3 regions of the Rhizomicrobium palustre genome follow, and region 1 is predicted to be linked to each of the others. Evidence: riboswitches for the same ligand, from Rfam matches in the RefSeq annotation. Region 1 holds a riboswitch; each other region holds the start of a gene.
The links. Region 1 has a riboswitch for cobalamin ahead of FHS83_RS11715 (TonB-dependent receptor plug domain-containing protein). Riboswitches for the same ligand answer to the same signal wherever they lie in the genome.

Region 1 (5,273 bases):
GCGAGCGGCGAGAGCGCCGCCGAAGCTTGCCGGATGACCTCCTCTAAGGCCACCTCCCCGCGCGGCGGAACGTGCTCGTTGAGCTCGATACGGGTAAGCGAGAGAAGGTCTTCGATCAGGCGGCGCATGCGCTCAGCCTCGACCGCCATGATGTCGAGGAACTTTTCGCGCGCCTCTTCATCGTCGCGCGCAGGCCCCTTCAACGTCTCGATAAAGCCCGCCACCGCGGCCAGCGGGGTGCGCAACTCGTGGCTGGCGTTGGCGATGAAATCCACGCGCATCTGCTCCGTGCGCTTAATCGAGGTCAGATCGTGCATCAGAAGCATGATGATCGAAGGTTCCGTTGAAACGCGGGCAGTAAAGGCTTGATAATTGCGCTCAATCGGAACGCGGACGACAAAATCCACCGAGCCGGGCTCGCCGGTCTGGCTGGTGCGGGCGAGCGCCTCGAGAATCGACGGATTGCGCAACACGGCAGAGATATGCTTGCGCTCAATACCGACACCAATCACGTCGCGCATGGCGCGGTTGGCGAAGAACACCCGGTCGCCGCCATTGACCAGCATCAAGGGATCGGGGAGCCGCTCCAGCATCTCCCGCGACAGGGGCGGCAGGACATGCAGATCATTCTGGGCGGGCACTTCCACCACTGTCTTGGGCGGCTGACGTTCGCCGATCCCCGCCGACAATGCCGCTGCGGCCACTACGACCGCACACCCGATCAGAATATGCGAACCGAAATAGGCATAGATGATCGCCCCGATAAGCAGCGAGGCTGCCACGGCCCAAAACACACGCCGGAGCGTGATCCAAACGGCGGCATCCTTAGCCATTCCGTACACCGCATATCGATTCGCGTTTTCCGATATCATAGACGCAATTTGGCCATGAACTGCGACGGTTCGGTAACGGTGATGGCCAATTGCGCGGCTAAATGACAGAGGGACGCATAAGGATTAACCGCTAGCGGTTAATCGTGTAAGCGGGATTACAGTTTTTGTGCAAATAGACCAATGCCTGTGAATTGTGCTTCATGTCTCAACAGCCATCGCTTGCGTTCGAGTCCACCGCCATAACCGGTCAGAGACCCGCTGCTGCCGATAACACGATGACAAGGGACCGCGAGCGCGATGGGATTGGCGCCATTGGCGAGCCCCACAGCGCGCACCGCATTCGCTTTACCGATTCGCTGGGCGAGCGCGCCATAGCTTAGGGTCTGGCCCGCGGGAATGGTGCGCAGGGCTTGCCAAACCTCCATCTGAAAATCGGTGCCGCGCACCCCGATGGCGAGCCTGTCGAGCCGCGTCACCTCTCCGGCGAAATAGGCCGTGAAGGCATCGCGCAGGCCGAAGGGGTTGGGTTGGTCCATGATGTCGCCGCCGGAAAAGGCTTTTTGCCAGCGCGCGCCCTCATACCAACCAAAGAGAAGCAAGCGCCCCTCTTGATCGCAAACGAGGTGGGATGGGCCTAAAGGCGTGTCGAAGGCGTCATGATAAAGCACGGTCTGCATCCTGAGCCCAAAGATGCTGGGCGGCATAGGCCCGCCAGGGCCGCCAATTCTCCGCCCGCGCTAATAGGGCGGAGGGCGCTGGCCGCGCACCACCTTCCTCCATCGCCCTGAGAAGCGCGAGGTCCGCGGCGGGAAAGGCATCGCTGTCGCGCAGCGCGCGTAGGGCCCAGTACTGCGCCGTCCACGGACCGAAGCCCGGCAACTGCGTGAGCCGCGCGATGACGGTTTCGAAGGCGCCGTGCACATCCAGAAGACGCGGATCGGCGTTCGCCGCATCGGCCAATGCGGATAATGCCTTCTTTCGGGCGTTGGGCATGCCGAAGCTGGAAAGATCGGCCGCGGCGAGGCGCACGGCGTCTGGAAAGATCGCCTTCAGCCGCTCGTCGCCTGTGATGTCGGGCGTCAGTATGGGAGAGGTCAGCGCCACCAGCTTGCAGGCCAGTTTGCGCGCCGCAGCCACGCTCACCTGCTGACCAAGAATGGCGCGCACGGCAAGTTCGAACGCGTCCCAAGTGCCCGGCGTGCGCAAACCCGGCCGTTTGGCGATCAGCGGCGCGAGATGGGCATCCGCCGAAAGATGCGCGCCGATAGCGGCAACATCCGCATCAAGATCGAAGAGGCGCCGCAACCGCCCAACAATCGCGAGCAAGTGGCGCGGCTCGGCGAAGCGGATAGCTGCAACAAGATGCCCCTTCCCTGGCCGCACCTCGATGGCACCCATATGCCCATGAAGCGAGATGGTGCGGGCGTAGCGCGAGGGCTCGGCGATCTCGACACCATCTACCGCACGCCCGCCCAAAAACGCGATCATCTGATCCCAATCATAAGGCGCGCGATAGCCGAGCTTGACGGTGATCGCACCTATCGCGGCTTTGCGCGCCCTAAGCTCGCTTGGGCTTTTGCCATAGAGTTTGCGGAACGCATCATTGAAACGCCGGACAGAGCCGAAGCCTGAGGCTTCCGCGATTTCGCTCATTGATAGAGCAGTGTCTTGAATAAGCTGCTTGGCGAAAAGGATACGGCGTGTCTGCGCCACGACCACCGGTGAGGCGCCGAGATGTTTCTCGAACAAACGGCGCAATTGGCGTTCGCCAACACCAAGCCTGTCGGCGAGTTCTGCGATATTCGCCTCACTATCCAAATGACCTTCGGCGATCAGCGCAAGCGCGCGCGATACGGTATTGGAGGTCCCGCGCCAGGCAGCAGCATCGGGCGAGATTTCCGGGCGACAGCGCAGGCAGGGACGAAAGCCTGCTTCTTGAGCGGCAGCAGCACTCGGAAAGAAGCGGCAATTCTCTGGCTTTGCGGTGCGGGCCGGGCAGATCGGGCGGCAGTAGATGCCGGTAGACGTAATCGCCACAAACAAACGTCCGTCGAAGCGCGCATCGCGGCTCGCCAAGGCCCGGTAGCAGATGTCGAAAGGTGGCATATCCATGGCGGCCATCATGGCGCAAAAGACACGCCTCGTCTGGCCATTTTCGGACGTCTACGTCCGGCGGTTGACCCCAGGGCCAAAAGCGGTCTAGCAGTGCCCCAGGTGTCAGGTTTAGGGAACGCGAAAGCGGCTGCCCCCGCAACTGTGCCCGGCGAGAACGCTTCCAAACGCCACTGGGATATCCCGGGAAGGCGGAAGCGGACGAAGACCCGGAAAGCCAGGAGACCTGCCTGATGCTGTCGTCCTGTTTCCGGCCGGGGTGCGCCGAAAACTGCGGGGGAAACCGTCGCGACGACAGTATTGGAGTCGTCGCGGGAAGTATGATCCATCTTTGGAGTTCATGCGGGATATCCCGCGTGCCGGCTCTTGGCGCAAACCAGGAGAACGTCATGCGTAAACTACTTTTATCATCCGCTGCTGTGATGAGCCTTGCCTCGGCTGCGGGCGCTGAAACCATCGTCGTCAGTGCCACACGCACGCCCGAGCCTGCCGCCGTCACCGGCGCCAGCATTTCGGTGATCAGCGCATCCGATCTTGAAGCCCGTCAAACCGTCATTCTGTCGGACGCTCTGGCGACCGCGCCGGGCGTGACCGTGATCCGCAATGGCGGTGTCGGCCAGACCACCTCGGTCCTGCTGCGTGGCGCCGAAGTCGGCCAGTCCGTGGTGCTCGTGGATGGCGTGCGCATCAATGATCCCTCTGCCCCGACCGGCCAGGCCTTGATGGGTGACGTGCTCGCCAATGGTCTTGAGCGCGTGGAAGTGCTGCGCGGCCCGCAATCGACGCTGTATGGCAGCGATGCCATCGGCGGCGTCATCAGCCTCGTCACCGCGCGTGGCGGAGAAAACAAGGCGACGCTGACGGCGGAAGCCGGTTCGCTCGACACCGTGCATGTGAACGCCGCGGCCAGGGGCAGCTATTCCACGCTTGATTTCGGCGCGGCAGCGAATTTCTACACTACCAACAGCGTCTCGGCTGCCGACAGCCGCAATGGCAATTCGGAAGCGGACGGCTATCATCACTTCGGCGCCACCGGCAATCTGCGCTGGCACGCGACTGAGGAAGTGAGCGTTGACGCGCGCGTCTATTACACCCGTGCGCGTGACAGCTTCGATGGCTTCCCGCCGCCGAACTACACCCTTGCCGATACGCATCAATACGGCACCAATGAACTTCTGGCGCTCTATGGCGGCGTGAATGGCGATTTCTTGAACGGTCGTTTCACCAATCGTCTGTCCATCAGCCGCAGCGACAGCGACCGCAAGACCTTTGACACCGTGCAGGATTTCTACGGCAAAGGCGGCACCACCAGCATCGAATATCAGGGCGGCTATAAGCTGAACCAGACCGATGTCGTTACCTTCGGCTATGAGCATGAACGCACCAGCTTCGCCCAGAAGGGCCAGTATGATGCGGCAGCGATCGGCGGTGCGGTGCGCGTCGATGGCGTCTATGGCCAGCTTCAGGTTTCTCCGCTCTCGAACCTGACGGTTACGGTCGGCACCCGCTACAGCCATAATAGCCAGTTCGGCGATCACACCTCTTACAAGGCCAATGTCGCCTATCAACTGGCGGAAGGCACCACGCTGCGCGCCAATATCGGCGACGGCTTCAAGGCCCCGGCGCTGTATCAGCTCTATTCGCCCTACTCCAACCCGGTGACCCAGCTGAAGCCGGAACTGGCGACGGGCTGGGAAGCGGGCATCGATCAGGCCGTCGGCGGCTGGGTGGTTTCGGCGACCTATTTCTCGCGCGCCACGACCAACCAGATCGATTTCTTCTCCTGCTGGGGCGTTACCTCCACCGCCTGCTCGCTGCGCGCCAATGAAGGCGGCTATTACTACAACGTAGCGCGTTCGCTGGCGAAGGGCATCGAAGTGGAAGCCTCTGGCGAGATCGTGGAGGGCCTGAAGGCCAGCCTCAGCTACACCAACCTCACCAACCTCAACCAGATCACCCGCCTGCAACTGGCGCGCCGCCCGCATGATAGCGTGAGCGGCACGCTCACCTGGCAGGCACTCAGCGATCTGTCGCTCGGCACCTCGCTGACCTATGTCGGCAGCCGCTTCGACGATGCCGGCCACTTCACCAAGCTCAAGGATCGCGCTGAACTCGGCTTCTTCGCCAACTACAGCCTGGCCAAGGGTCTCGAACTGTTCGGGCGGGTTGAGAACGTGACGGATAACCGTGATGAACTGACCGGTGGCTACGGCACCATCGGGCGCACCTTCACGGCAGGTATTCGCGCGAAAATCTGATGATATAGGGTGGCGCGCGTTCTTAAGGGACGCGCGCTAGCCCGCGATACGGCGCCGGAACGGCACAGGC
Region 2 (5,273 bases), 220 kb from region 1:
ATCTGCGGGTGGAATCGCCCAGCGCCGAGGTGCAGGGCCATAGTCCCGCCGAGAAGATCACCGTGCGCGGCAAGGAAAATGTTGCCATCACCGCGCTTGAGCCGGTGGGCAATTACGCCGTGCGCATCGTCTTCGATGACGGCCATAATACCGGGCTTTACACCTGGGACTACCTTGCCAAGCTGGGCCAGGGGCTTTCAACGATATGGGCGGCGTATCTGGCGTCTAAGCCTTAGGCCGCAGCATCGACCAGAGGCGCGGGCCGCCTGGAACCTGCCAATCGCCGATCAGCTCAAAGCCCAGCGCGCGGTAAAAGCCAAGATTGCGCTCGGTGCCGGTTTCCAAATAGCAGGCGTCGGTTTTGACGAGCTGATCAAGCCCTGCCTGGATCACCGCGCGGCCATAACCTTTGCCTTGCGCCGCCGGATCGCAGCCCGCGATGTGCAGATACCAAAACTCGCCCTTTGGCATTTGCGCCTCGATGGCATGCGAAAGCCCCATCGCGCGAAAAACATGCGGCCCCAACGCTTTCAGATACGACTTGGCGTTCAGAAGCTCTTCCAGGAACGGGATGGCGATACGGCCGGGCGCGCGCCATAGCGTGGCCGCTTCACCACCAGGGGTCATCATCACCCCACCCGCCTTGCGGTCACTGGCAAAGAGCTGGCGAAAGAGCAGCGGCATACGGGTTTTGCGCTGCTCTTGATCCGGGAAAATGAAGGACATCGCCGGATCGTTGATGAATGCCCTTCCCAGCATCGCCGCGATCTTGTCGCCATCTTCGCGCTGGCCCAAACGTACATCCGTCATGCGCGATGATCTCCCTACCGCTTCAACGGCTTCTAACATCGCCCACAACGGCCTGGAAGCGCCAAGGCGCGAAGGGCATCACGCAGAAGCCGTTGTCATCCCCGGCCGAGAGGATCGCGCATAAGCGCGACGCACGAGGGGGTGACAGTGGTATATGAGCGCGGAAAGAGTTTTTCCGCCTCCATTCTCAAAGCCCAGCCACTCTGTGTATACATAGAGCCACAAACCAATGGAGCCGTGGACTGCCCATAACCGCAGTCCCGCTGGAGCGTGTTTAAGTCCCGTGGCTAATCGTTTATCTGACCGCATCTCGCCGAAGAATTGGCGCGCCGCACCTGCCCCAGGCTCGTATATCACGCCGGGCGGGATGAAGCGCTTTGCCATCATCAAGGGCCAGGACCACACCCGCTGGACCGATTTCTATCACGCCATCCTGACCATTCCCTGGGCGCTGTTCATTCCGGTGCTGGGATTGTTCTTCGTGCTGCTCAATTCGGTCTTCGCACTTATCTACATGCTTGATCCGGGCGGCATCGCTTATGCGCGGCCGGGCAATTTCTGGGACGCGTTCATCTTCAGCGTCCAGACCATCGCCTCGATCAATTACAGCGTGATGGTGCCCAAATCCCATTACGCCAATGTGGTCGTGGTTGTGGAGGCGTTCTCGGGCATCATCAACCTCGCCCTGATCACCGGCGTGTTGTTCTCGCGCTTCTCGCGGCCCTCGGCGCGCATCCTCTTCTCCCAAGCCGCGGTGATCACCAATTTCGATGGTGTTCCGACCTTGATGTTCCGTGCCGCCAATCAGCGCGGCAATCAGATCTTGGGGGCCAATGTCTCGCTTACCTATGCCTGGCAGCACACCACACAGGAAGGCCTGATGATGCGGCGCTTCCGGGAGCTGCCGCTGGTGCGAGCGCACTCCCCCCTCTTCGCCCTCTCCTGGACGGTGATGCACCGGGTCGATGAGACAAGCCCGCTCTACGGTCAGACGACCGAAAGCCTGAAAGCCTGCCAGGGCGAGCTGATCGTGCTCCTCAGCGGCACGGACGAGACCTTGGCCGATATGGTTTTCGCCCGCCACTCCTATCAGCCGGACCGCATCCTGTGGAATCACCGGCTGGTGGACATCCTCTCCCGCCTGCCGGATGGGCGGCGCATGGTCGATCTCACCAAATTCCACGATACGGTCAGCGACGAGACTGCCTGAGCCCTCTGGGACTTCCGAACAAAAAAGCGTGACTGCCTGCGCCCATAAGGAGCGTTGCCGGGACGCTTAAGGCGCGCTATGTATTTCTCATACAAATACATTGGAGGGACATATGCGCCGCTTGGCTCCTTGGGTCATGGCCTTATCTTTAGTGAGTATTCCGGCCTTGGCCGAGGGCACGATCACAGTCTCGGTGGATACGGCCAAGCCAGGGGCCAAAATCGACCGGCACATCTTCGGTCAATTCGCCGAACATCTAGGGACGCAGATCTATGATGGCATCTGGGTCGGCAAGACCTCCAAAATTCCCAATACGGGCGGCATCCGCAACGACGTGGTTGGCGCCTTGAAAGCCTTGCATGTGCCGGTGGTGCGCTGGCCGGGCGGCTGCTACGCCGACCAATATCACTGGCGCGATGGCGTCGGCAAAAAGCGCGTCGCACGCGTGAACGCGGCCTGGGGCAATGCGCCCGAGCCCAACACCTTTGGCACCGACGAATTCATGACCTTCGCCAAGCTGATCGGCGCCGAGGCTTATATCTCGCTGAATGTCGGCTCAGGCACGGTGAAGGAGGCCGCCGATTGGGTGGAATATATGACCGCCCCCACCACCGCGACGCTCGGCAAGGAACGCGCCGCCAATGGCCATCCCGAACCCTATGCGGTCCACTATATCGGCATCGGCAATGAGAGCTGGGACTGCGGCGGCCTTATGACGCCGGAAGATTACGTCCAGCAGATGAAGCTCTATGCCCGCTTCGTCAACAACTACAACACCGCCGTGCCGACCCAGAAAGTGGCGGTAGGCCCGGGCGGCGATGACACGGTATGGACCGATGCGGTAATGGAGACCTGGAAGAAGCGCCATGGCTGGTCGTTCGACATCAACGGCATGTCGCTGCATTCCTATACCTGGGGCGCTTGGCCGCCCTCGCATCCCTCGACCGGCTTTGGCGAAGACGAATACGCCTTCATGCTGAAGGACACGCTGCATATGGAGCCGCTGGTCGCCAAACAGGCGGCGGCGATGGACAAGTTCGATCCCGAAAAGAAGATCTCGCTGACGGTGGATGAATGGGGCGCGTGGCTGGCGCCGACGCCGGGCTCCAATCCCGCCTTCCTGCAGCAGCAGAACTCGCAGCGTGACGCCGTTCTGGCCGCGCTCAATCTCAACATCTTCTTCCGCCATGCCGACCGCATCCGCATGACCAACATCGCCCAGATGGTGAATGTGCTGCAGGCGATGATCCTGACCGAAGGCAATAAGATGGTGCTGACACCCACCTATCATCTCTTCAAGATGTATGTGCCCTTCCAGGATTCCACCTTCCTGCCGGTGAGCTTCGATGCGGGCACCTATAAATTCGGCGATATCACCTTGCCGAAGGTCGATGCGGTCGCCGCCAAGACCAAGGACGGCAAGATCGTCATCGCGCTGACCAATATCGATGCCAAATCGCCTGCAAGCTTCAGCGTGAAACTGCCCGGCGCGTTGGGCACGGCAAAGGGTGAGGTTCTTTCCGCACCCAAGCTCGACAGCGTGAACAGCTTCACCGCACCCGAAACGGTAAAACCGAAAGCGGTCTCCGCCACGGTCACGGACGGCACACTTTCGATCACGCTCGCGCCCGCCTCGGTCACGGTGCTGACGCTGAACTGATTTTTCTTTTCACGATGACTTCCGGCGCTACCCGAAACGGTGGCGCCGTTTTTTTGCCCGCCGCACACCGCATATGAAGATATAAAGATTTCTTTATATGCTTGTTGACAGGCTTGCCCCTCTTCCTCTTAATGTCCGTGTCGAGGTTCTTCCGTCAGACGACCGGCGGAAGCTAAGAGGGAATTCGGTGCGCCGAGAGGCAATGCCGAAGCTGCCCCCGCAACTGTAAGCGGCGAGTGGGTGCCGATGATGTCACTGACGCAGGTTTAGCGTTGGGAAGACCGGCCCCCGCGCTGACCCGTGAGCCAGGAGACCTGCCCCGGCGAAAGAACGTCCACGGGCGGGGTGCTCCGGTGAGGCGCATGCGAGCTGGCAGGATTGCCGGTCAATTTCGCACGCGTTCTTTTCAATCTCCTCCGGGACTGGATTTACCTGCCGCCGCGCAACACGCGCGTTTGCGGCGCTTCAACGAGGCGTATCCATGTCCATTCTTGTCTCCAATCTCGGCTTCCCGCGTATCGGGACACGCCGCGAACTGAAAAAAGCGCTGGAAGAATTCTGGTCAGGCCAGATCAGCGCGGAAGTCCTGCAAACTCGCGCCAAAGCGCTGCGCGCTGGGGCTTGGGAGCGGCAAAAATCCGCCGGGATCGATGTCATCCCGAGCAATGATTTCTCACTCTATGATCATGTTCTCGACACCAGTGTGATGGTGGGCGCTGTGCCAGAGCACTATCTGATGCCGAAAGGCCCGGTGGCGCTCGACACCTATTTCGCCATGGCGCGTGGCACACGCGGGCGCTCCGGCTGCGACCTGCATGCGCAGGAAATGACGAAGTGGTTCGACACCAATTACCACTACATGGTGCCGCAATTTTTGGCGGATCAGGATTTCGAGCAGTGCACGACGAAGCCTTTGGATGAATTCCGTGAAGCCAGGGCGCTGGGCATCGCCACGCGCCCCGTTCTCGTCGGCCCGGTCACCTTCCTGCTTCTCGGCAAACCCGCGGGCGAGAAGTTCGACACGCTGCGGCTTCTGCCTGCGCTGCTGCCCGTTTACGCCTCGGTCTTGAAGCAACTCGCGGCGGAAGGCGCAGACTGGGTACAGATCGATGAGCCCTGCCTGGTGCAGGATTTAAGCGACGCCGCCAAAGAAGCGCTGCGCTTTGCCTATCAGACTCTGGCCGCCGAAGTGCCCCAAGTGAAGCTGATGCTCACCACCTATTTCGGCGGGCTTGGCGATAATCTCGAAACCGCGCTGGCCCTGCCGGTGGCGGGGCTGCATCTTGATCTGGTGCGCGCGCTGGATCAGCTCGATAGCGTGCTCGCCAAGGCGCCGGAGGACCTCACCCTGTCGCTCGGCCTTGTCGATGGCCGCAACATCTGGCGCAGCGATCTCTGCGCCAAGCTTGAAACGGCGGAGAAGGTTTTGGCGAAGCGCAAGCCTGAAAAGGTGATGCTGGCGCCGTCCTGCTCGCTCATCCATTCGCCCATCGACCTCGAGTTGGAAACCGGGCTCGATCCCGATCTGAAAAGCTGGCTCGCTTTCTCGGTGCAGAAGCTGGATGAGCTTTCCATTCTCGGCCGGGCGTTGAA
Region 3 (5,273 bases), 2.4 Mb from region 1:
CGTCGTTCCACCATCCCGCAGGATGCTGAGGTCCGCCGCGATGGCATCTGGTATACCAAACAGATTCAGAGCTTGGTCCAAGAGATGCGAACCAAGATCGTACCAAGCACCCGCAGACGGCCCGGGCGTTTCGCGCCAACGCGTTGAAACATTTGGGCGATAAAGATCGAAATGAGATTCGACATAGGTCAAATCGCCGAGCACGCCTTCACGCAGAAGACGTTTGAGGGTCAGGAAATCCCCGTCCCAACGGCGGTTATGAAAGACGGTTAGTATACGATCTTTCGTTTCAGCCTTCGCCAGTTCCATCAGCGCATGGGCGTCTTCCACTGTCTCAGCGAAGGGCTTGTCGATCACGACATGCTTGCCCGCCTTCAGCGCGACCGTGGCCAAAGCGGCATGGCTAGCATTCGGCGTCGATATGACGACAACATCGATTCCTGGATCAGCCCAAATAAGAGCAGGATCGTTATAGACGGGAAGCCCGGGATAGGCTTGTGCGATCTCCTCCTTACGGCTTGAGACAATGGCCGCCAAGCGGAGCCCCTCCACCGCACTGACATAGGGGGCATGGAACACACGCCCGCCAAGCCCATAGCCGATCACCGCGACATTAAAAGGCATCACAGCGCGATCTCCCGCTTTTCGGCCGCGCTTCTCTCGCCCGCTTCCAGAAGGTCCATCACCGCGATGGCCTCATCCAGCGCCACGGGACTTTGTGTACCTCCCAGAATGGCGTCGCGCATGGCGATATAGAAGGCGCGCCCATCGGCGGTATCGTGCGGCGCCTCTTTCTCAAGGCCATCCGAGAACACCAGCCTGCCCGGCCAGCGGTCCGGGCCTTCGCGGGTATCGATGCCCTTCTTGAAGAAACTCGCCTTGGAACCATGCACAATGAAGCGGATTTCCTGTTCTGGGGCGAGGAAACAGCTTGTCAGGATCACACGCAATTTCTCATAGCGAAGCAGAGCGTGAAAATAATCGGTGGCCCCTGAAGCCGAACGCTGCACAGCGAAGTCGGCATAGATCGCTTGCGGCATGCCAAACAACTGCAGCACTTGATCAAGCAAATGCGGCGCCAAATCCCACCAGGTTCCCGCGCCGGGGCCTGGCCTCTCGCGCCAGGCATCGGGCACGTTCGGCGCATAGCGATCAAAATGGCTTTCGAAGCTCACGATCTCGCCCAGCGTACCGTCTGCAATAAGACGCTTGAGAGTGAGAAAATCGCTGTAATAGCGAAAATTGTGAAAAACTGTGAGAAGCTTGCCCGCCTTCTCGGCCCGCTGTTTCAGCTCGCGCGCTTCCGCGCTGGTCACCGTAAAGGGCTTGTCGACCACGACATGTTTGCCCGCTTCGAGCGCGGCTGCGGCAAGTGGAAAATGTGCCGTGTTAGGCGTAGAGATCGCAACCAGTGAAATGGACGGATCAGCAAACACCTCTTCGGGATGAGCGATTGCCTTGGTACCGGGATGGGCTTTTTCGATTTCGTCTTTGCGCGAAGAGACAATCGCGGCGAGCTTAAGCCCTTCGGTGCGCGAAATCGGATCGGCGTGGAACACCCGCCCGCCAAAACCATAGCCGATCACAGCGGCATGCAAAGGCTCACTCATCCAAAAAAGCTCCGCGATGTTTTATTGAAGAGGAAGACATAATTCACGCTCAGCCAAAGCAGCGAAAGCAAAAAGCGCGTGAAGGCAGCTTGCACGAAAGCCCCCTCGTAGCCGGTCTGGACTGACCACAAGAGCACCGCCGTGCTTTGCACCACTACCAATCCAAGAAACAGGCTGAGAAGCGCCAGAAGCGCGGTGCGCCCGAGTTTATAGCCGAACCATGCGGCGTGGGCGGCGAGGGAGATGCCAAAGCCGCAGATACCGCTGATGGCGGCCTGCCATGGCTCAAAGCCGCGCGTTTGCGCGATCAGGCTGGCTGCGATCAAAAAAACCGCGAGTAAGCCATTACCCAGACACAAGACCCAAACCGCAAGCGGTCGCTTCACCATTTTCCCCTCCCCAACTGCACCCCATCATAAGTCAGGGCGCGTCCCTCGGGGAGGCTGCGACATTTGTGATTTTTATGGGACTTATATCCGGCGATAAGCGCCATGCGACTCGGCACGGACGATCTGGAACACCCGTGCCAGGGTAGCGTCGGCCAGCGCCTCTGCCGGCGGGCCTTCCGTGTCGAGGCGGCCGCCGGACATCACCAGCACCCGGTCGCAATGGCTGCCCGCCAGGGCCAGATCGTGCAAGGTCAGGATCACCGCCGTGCCCCGCGCCGCCTCTTCCCGCAGCAGATCCATCAGACGGAGCTGGTGGGAGGGATCAAGATAGGCGGCAGGCTCATCGGCGATCAGGATATCGGCCCCGGTCGCCAGCGCGCGGGCGAAGAGCACGCGGGCGCGCTCGCCAGCCGAAAGCTGGTCCATGCGGCGGGCGACGAATTCGGCGGCGTCGGCACGGGCCAGTGCATGGGCAACAGCCAGCTCGTCAGAGGCAGCCGATCGCTGGAATGGCGCGCGATGCGGCAGGCGGCCGAGCATCACCACCTCGCTCGCCAGCATGGGCCAGCGCGCATCCCCGCCTTGCGGCAGATAGGCCATATGGCGGGCCAGAGCTGTGCGATCCCAATCGGCGAGCGGACGACCGAGGATACGGATATTGCCGCGCGTGAGTTTCTGAAAGCCCAGCACAGAGCGCAGCAGCGTCGTCTTGCCCGCGCCATTAGGGCCGACAATGCCGGTCACCTCGCCCGCATTGATGGCCACCGAAACAGCGGAGACTGCATTGCGGCCCGCAAAGGCGACCGAGACGTTTTCAAGCTCAAGGGCGCTCATACGTCTCTCCTAAGCTTCAGGATCAGCCAGAGGAAGAAAGGCGCGCCAAACATAGCCGTGACGACGCCGAGAAGGAGCTGCCCATCGGGCGCGATCAGGCGCAAGGCGACATCCGCCCCTGCCACAAGTGCGGCGCCACCAAGCGCGGATGGCAGAATGAGGCGGGAGGGCTGGTGGCCATAGAAGGGGCGCAAAAGATGGGGCACGACGAGGCCAACAAAGCTTACCGCGCCCGCCACCGCCGTGGCCGCGCCCGTCGCCAGCGCCACACCAATTACCACCCGGCCCCGGATCGAGCTCACACGCACGCCAAGGCTCTCAGCGGTTTCCTCACCTAGCGTGAGGGCATCAAGGCCGCGCCCCGTCGAGACCAGAAGCGCGAGCCCAAGGGCCGCGAGCGGCACGGCATAAGCGAGATCGTGAAGGGTGCGGTCTTTCAAGGAGCCCAGCATCCACAGCACCATCTCGCTCATGGCGTAGGGATTGGCGGACATGGAGAGCGCAAGCGCGGTGAGCGCGGTGGCGAAACTGGAAATCGCGACACCGGCCAAAACCAACGCCACCGGCCCTGCTCCGCTTTTGGAGAGTGCGAAAAGCAGACCTGCGGAGACCAGCGCCCCCAGGATCGCAAACAGCGGTAAGGCTAAGGGATGAGTGGCGACAAGGCCGAAATAGAGCGCCACCACAGCGCCGAGTCCAGCGGTGGAGGTGACGCCTGTGACGCCAGGCTCTGCCAGAGGATTGGCAAAGAGGCCCTGCAGCGCGGCGCCGCTCGCCCCCAACGCCGCGCCGACCACTAGCGCGAGGGCCGCGCGCGGCAGACGGATTTCCTGCGCCACGATGCCAGCCGTGCCATGACCATCGATGAGGCCTTGCAACAGCGCCATGGGGGAAAGGCCGGTCGGGCCCAACAAGAAAGACCACGCCCCGAAGAGAAGCGCGGTCAAAAGCAGAAGCAGCGTGAGGCGGGCGTCTCTGCTGACGCTTTTGCCTCGCACCGAGGAAATCACTGTCGCGTCCATCGCGGCCTTTCTGTCGCCGCGGCCGTGAAAACGGCTATCCCCCGGCACACCCCGGCCGGATGATGGACGACACGCGCCGGCAGGTTTCCTGGCTTTGCGGCTCGATATGCGGGGCCTTCCCAGTCAAAGACCAGTGGCCGACCGCGCGAGGCGCCGCTGACAGTTGCGGGGGCAGCCACGGGATTTCCACCCGCGTTCCCTTTCCGGTGCGCTGGGGTCGAATCTAAGCCATCACGGCTCAGCCGCCAACCCCAGGGCTAGTCCCTAGAGGTGCGCGCCCGCTTGGCGAGGCCGAGAAGTGGGGCGGCGCTCTGAACCGACCAGGGGCCGGGGCACATCAAGGGTGTGAGGGTGAGGAATTCCATATGGGTCCGCCCCTCCAGCGCCTTAAACGCCGGGTGGTGCAGGACGGCATAGGCCCGGGCGGAGCCGCTTTTCTCCTCCCCCCCCAGGATGAGAAGCTCGGGCGCGGTGGCTATCACCGCCTCGACCGGCAGTTGCCCGGCCCGGGTCAAGGCATTGGGCGGGGCGGCATTAACGATCCCGGCAAGGCGCAGAACCTCGTCGGTCACCCCCTGCACCTGGGCATAGCCTTGCGGCTCGTAAAGAATGGCCGAGACTGGGGGATGGGGCGCGGCTGCCTTAGCCCGCGCCACCCTCACATCCATTTCTGCCACCAGCGCCTTGGCCTTTCCGGGGGCGCCGAGTTCATCGCCCAGCATCAGGGTGATCTGACGGATTTCGGTAAGGCTGTTGGCCCAAGGCACGTCCAGGATCTGCACCCCGAGCCGCTGCAAATTCTGATGCAGGCGCGGATTGGTCCCCGCATACATCACGACGAGATCAGGGTTTTTCGCCATCACCGTTTCAGTGGAGGGGCGGATGACCGGCAGGCCAAGGGCCGCATCGGCGATGGTTGAGACGACCGGGTGGCGGTCCACCGCTTCATAGGAGAGCGCGGCAATGCGCTCCTTCGGCAAAAGCCGGAAGACATACTCGTCGGTGCAGAGGAAGGTGGAGACCACGCGCTGGGGCGCCGCCTCGGCATTACAAGTGAGGAAGCTCGTAAAAAAACAGGCAAGAACGGCAATGGTCCTATGATGGCTACGCATATTGTCGTTTCCTGATCCCGTTCCTACATCCTGGCGATCCAGAGGGGATAGCACATGAAATCGAAGATTGCCGCACTCGCGTTCTTAACCGCGACCAGCATGGCCGCGCTTGCCGCGGGCGCACCAGATGAAATCTTGAAGGCCAATAAAACAGCCATGGGTGGCGTGGCCTGGGATAGCAAAGCCACGCTGAAAACCGAAGCCAGTTATGACGGTCAGGGCTTGAAGGGCATCACCCACAGCCTTTCCGATCTGAAGGACGGGCGCACCATTAGCGATTTCGATCTTGGCCCCTTCAAAGGCGCC

Region 2: it holds a riboswitch for cobalamin, as region 1 does, so the genes downstream of both, metE (5-methyltetrahydropteroyltriglutamate--homocysteine S-methyltransferase) here and FHS83_RS11715 (TonB-dependent receptor plug domain-containing protein) in region 1, are expected to answer to the same signal.
Region 3: it holds a riboswitch for cobalamin, as region 1 does, so the genes downstream of both, FHS83_RS00950 (FecCD family ABC transporter permease) here and FHS83_RS11715 (TonB-dependent receptor plug domain-containing protein) in region 1, are expected to answer to the same signal.

What each region holds. Positions count from the first base shown of each region.
Region 1 is NZ_JAASRM010000001.1:2,624,516-2,629,788, reverse strand. Features, by position in the region: gene FHS83_RS11730 (ATP-binding protein) at 1-833, opposite strand, end outside; gene FHS83_RS19665 (methylated-DNA--[protein]-cysteine S-methyltransferase) at 989-1,510, opposite strand; gene FHS83_RS11720 (DNA-3-methyladenine glycosylase 2 family protein) at 1,488-2,945, opposite strand; cobalamin riboswitch at 3,036-3,193, shown strand; gene FHS83_RS11715 (TonB-dependent receptor plug domain-containing protein) at 3,335-5,203, shown strand; gene FHS83_RS11710 (CheR family methyltransferase) at 5,240-5,273, opposite strand, start outside.
Region 2 is NZ_JAASRM010000001.1:2,408,268-2,413,540, reverse strand. Features, by position in the region: gene FHS83_RS10850 (gamma-butyrobetaine hydroxylase-like domain-containing protein) at 1-236, shown strand, start outside; gene FHS83_RS10845 (GNAT family N-acetyltransferase) at 226-810, opposite strand; gene FHS83_RS10840 (ion channel) at 1,094-2,020, shown strand; gene FHS83_RS10835 (alpha-N-arabinofuranosidase) at 2,133-3,680, shown strand; cobalamin riboswitch at 3,807-4,016, shown strand; gene metE (5-methyltetrahydropteroyltriglutamate--homocysteine S-methyltransferase) at 4,162-5,273, shown strand, end outside.
Region 3 is NZ_JAASRM010000001.1:226,911-232,183, forward strand. Features, by position in the region: gene FHS83_RS00930 (oxidoreductase) at 1-624, opposite strand, end outside; gene FHS83_RS00935 (oxidoreductase) at 624-1,610, opposite strand; gene FHS83_RS00940 (hypothetical protein) at 1,607-1,999, opposite strand; gene FHS83_RS00945 (ABC transporter ATP-binding protein) at 2,081-2,833, opposite strand; gene FHS83_RS00950 (FecCD family ABC transporter permease) at 2,830-3,855, opposite strand; cobalamin riboswitch at 3,917-4,103, opposite strand; gene FHS83_RS00955 (ABC transporter substrate-binding protein) at 4,113-4,967, opposite strand; gene FHS83_RS00960 (aspartyl protease family protein) at 5,022-5,273, shown strand, end outside.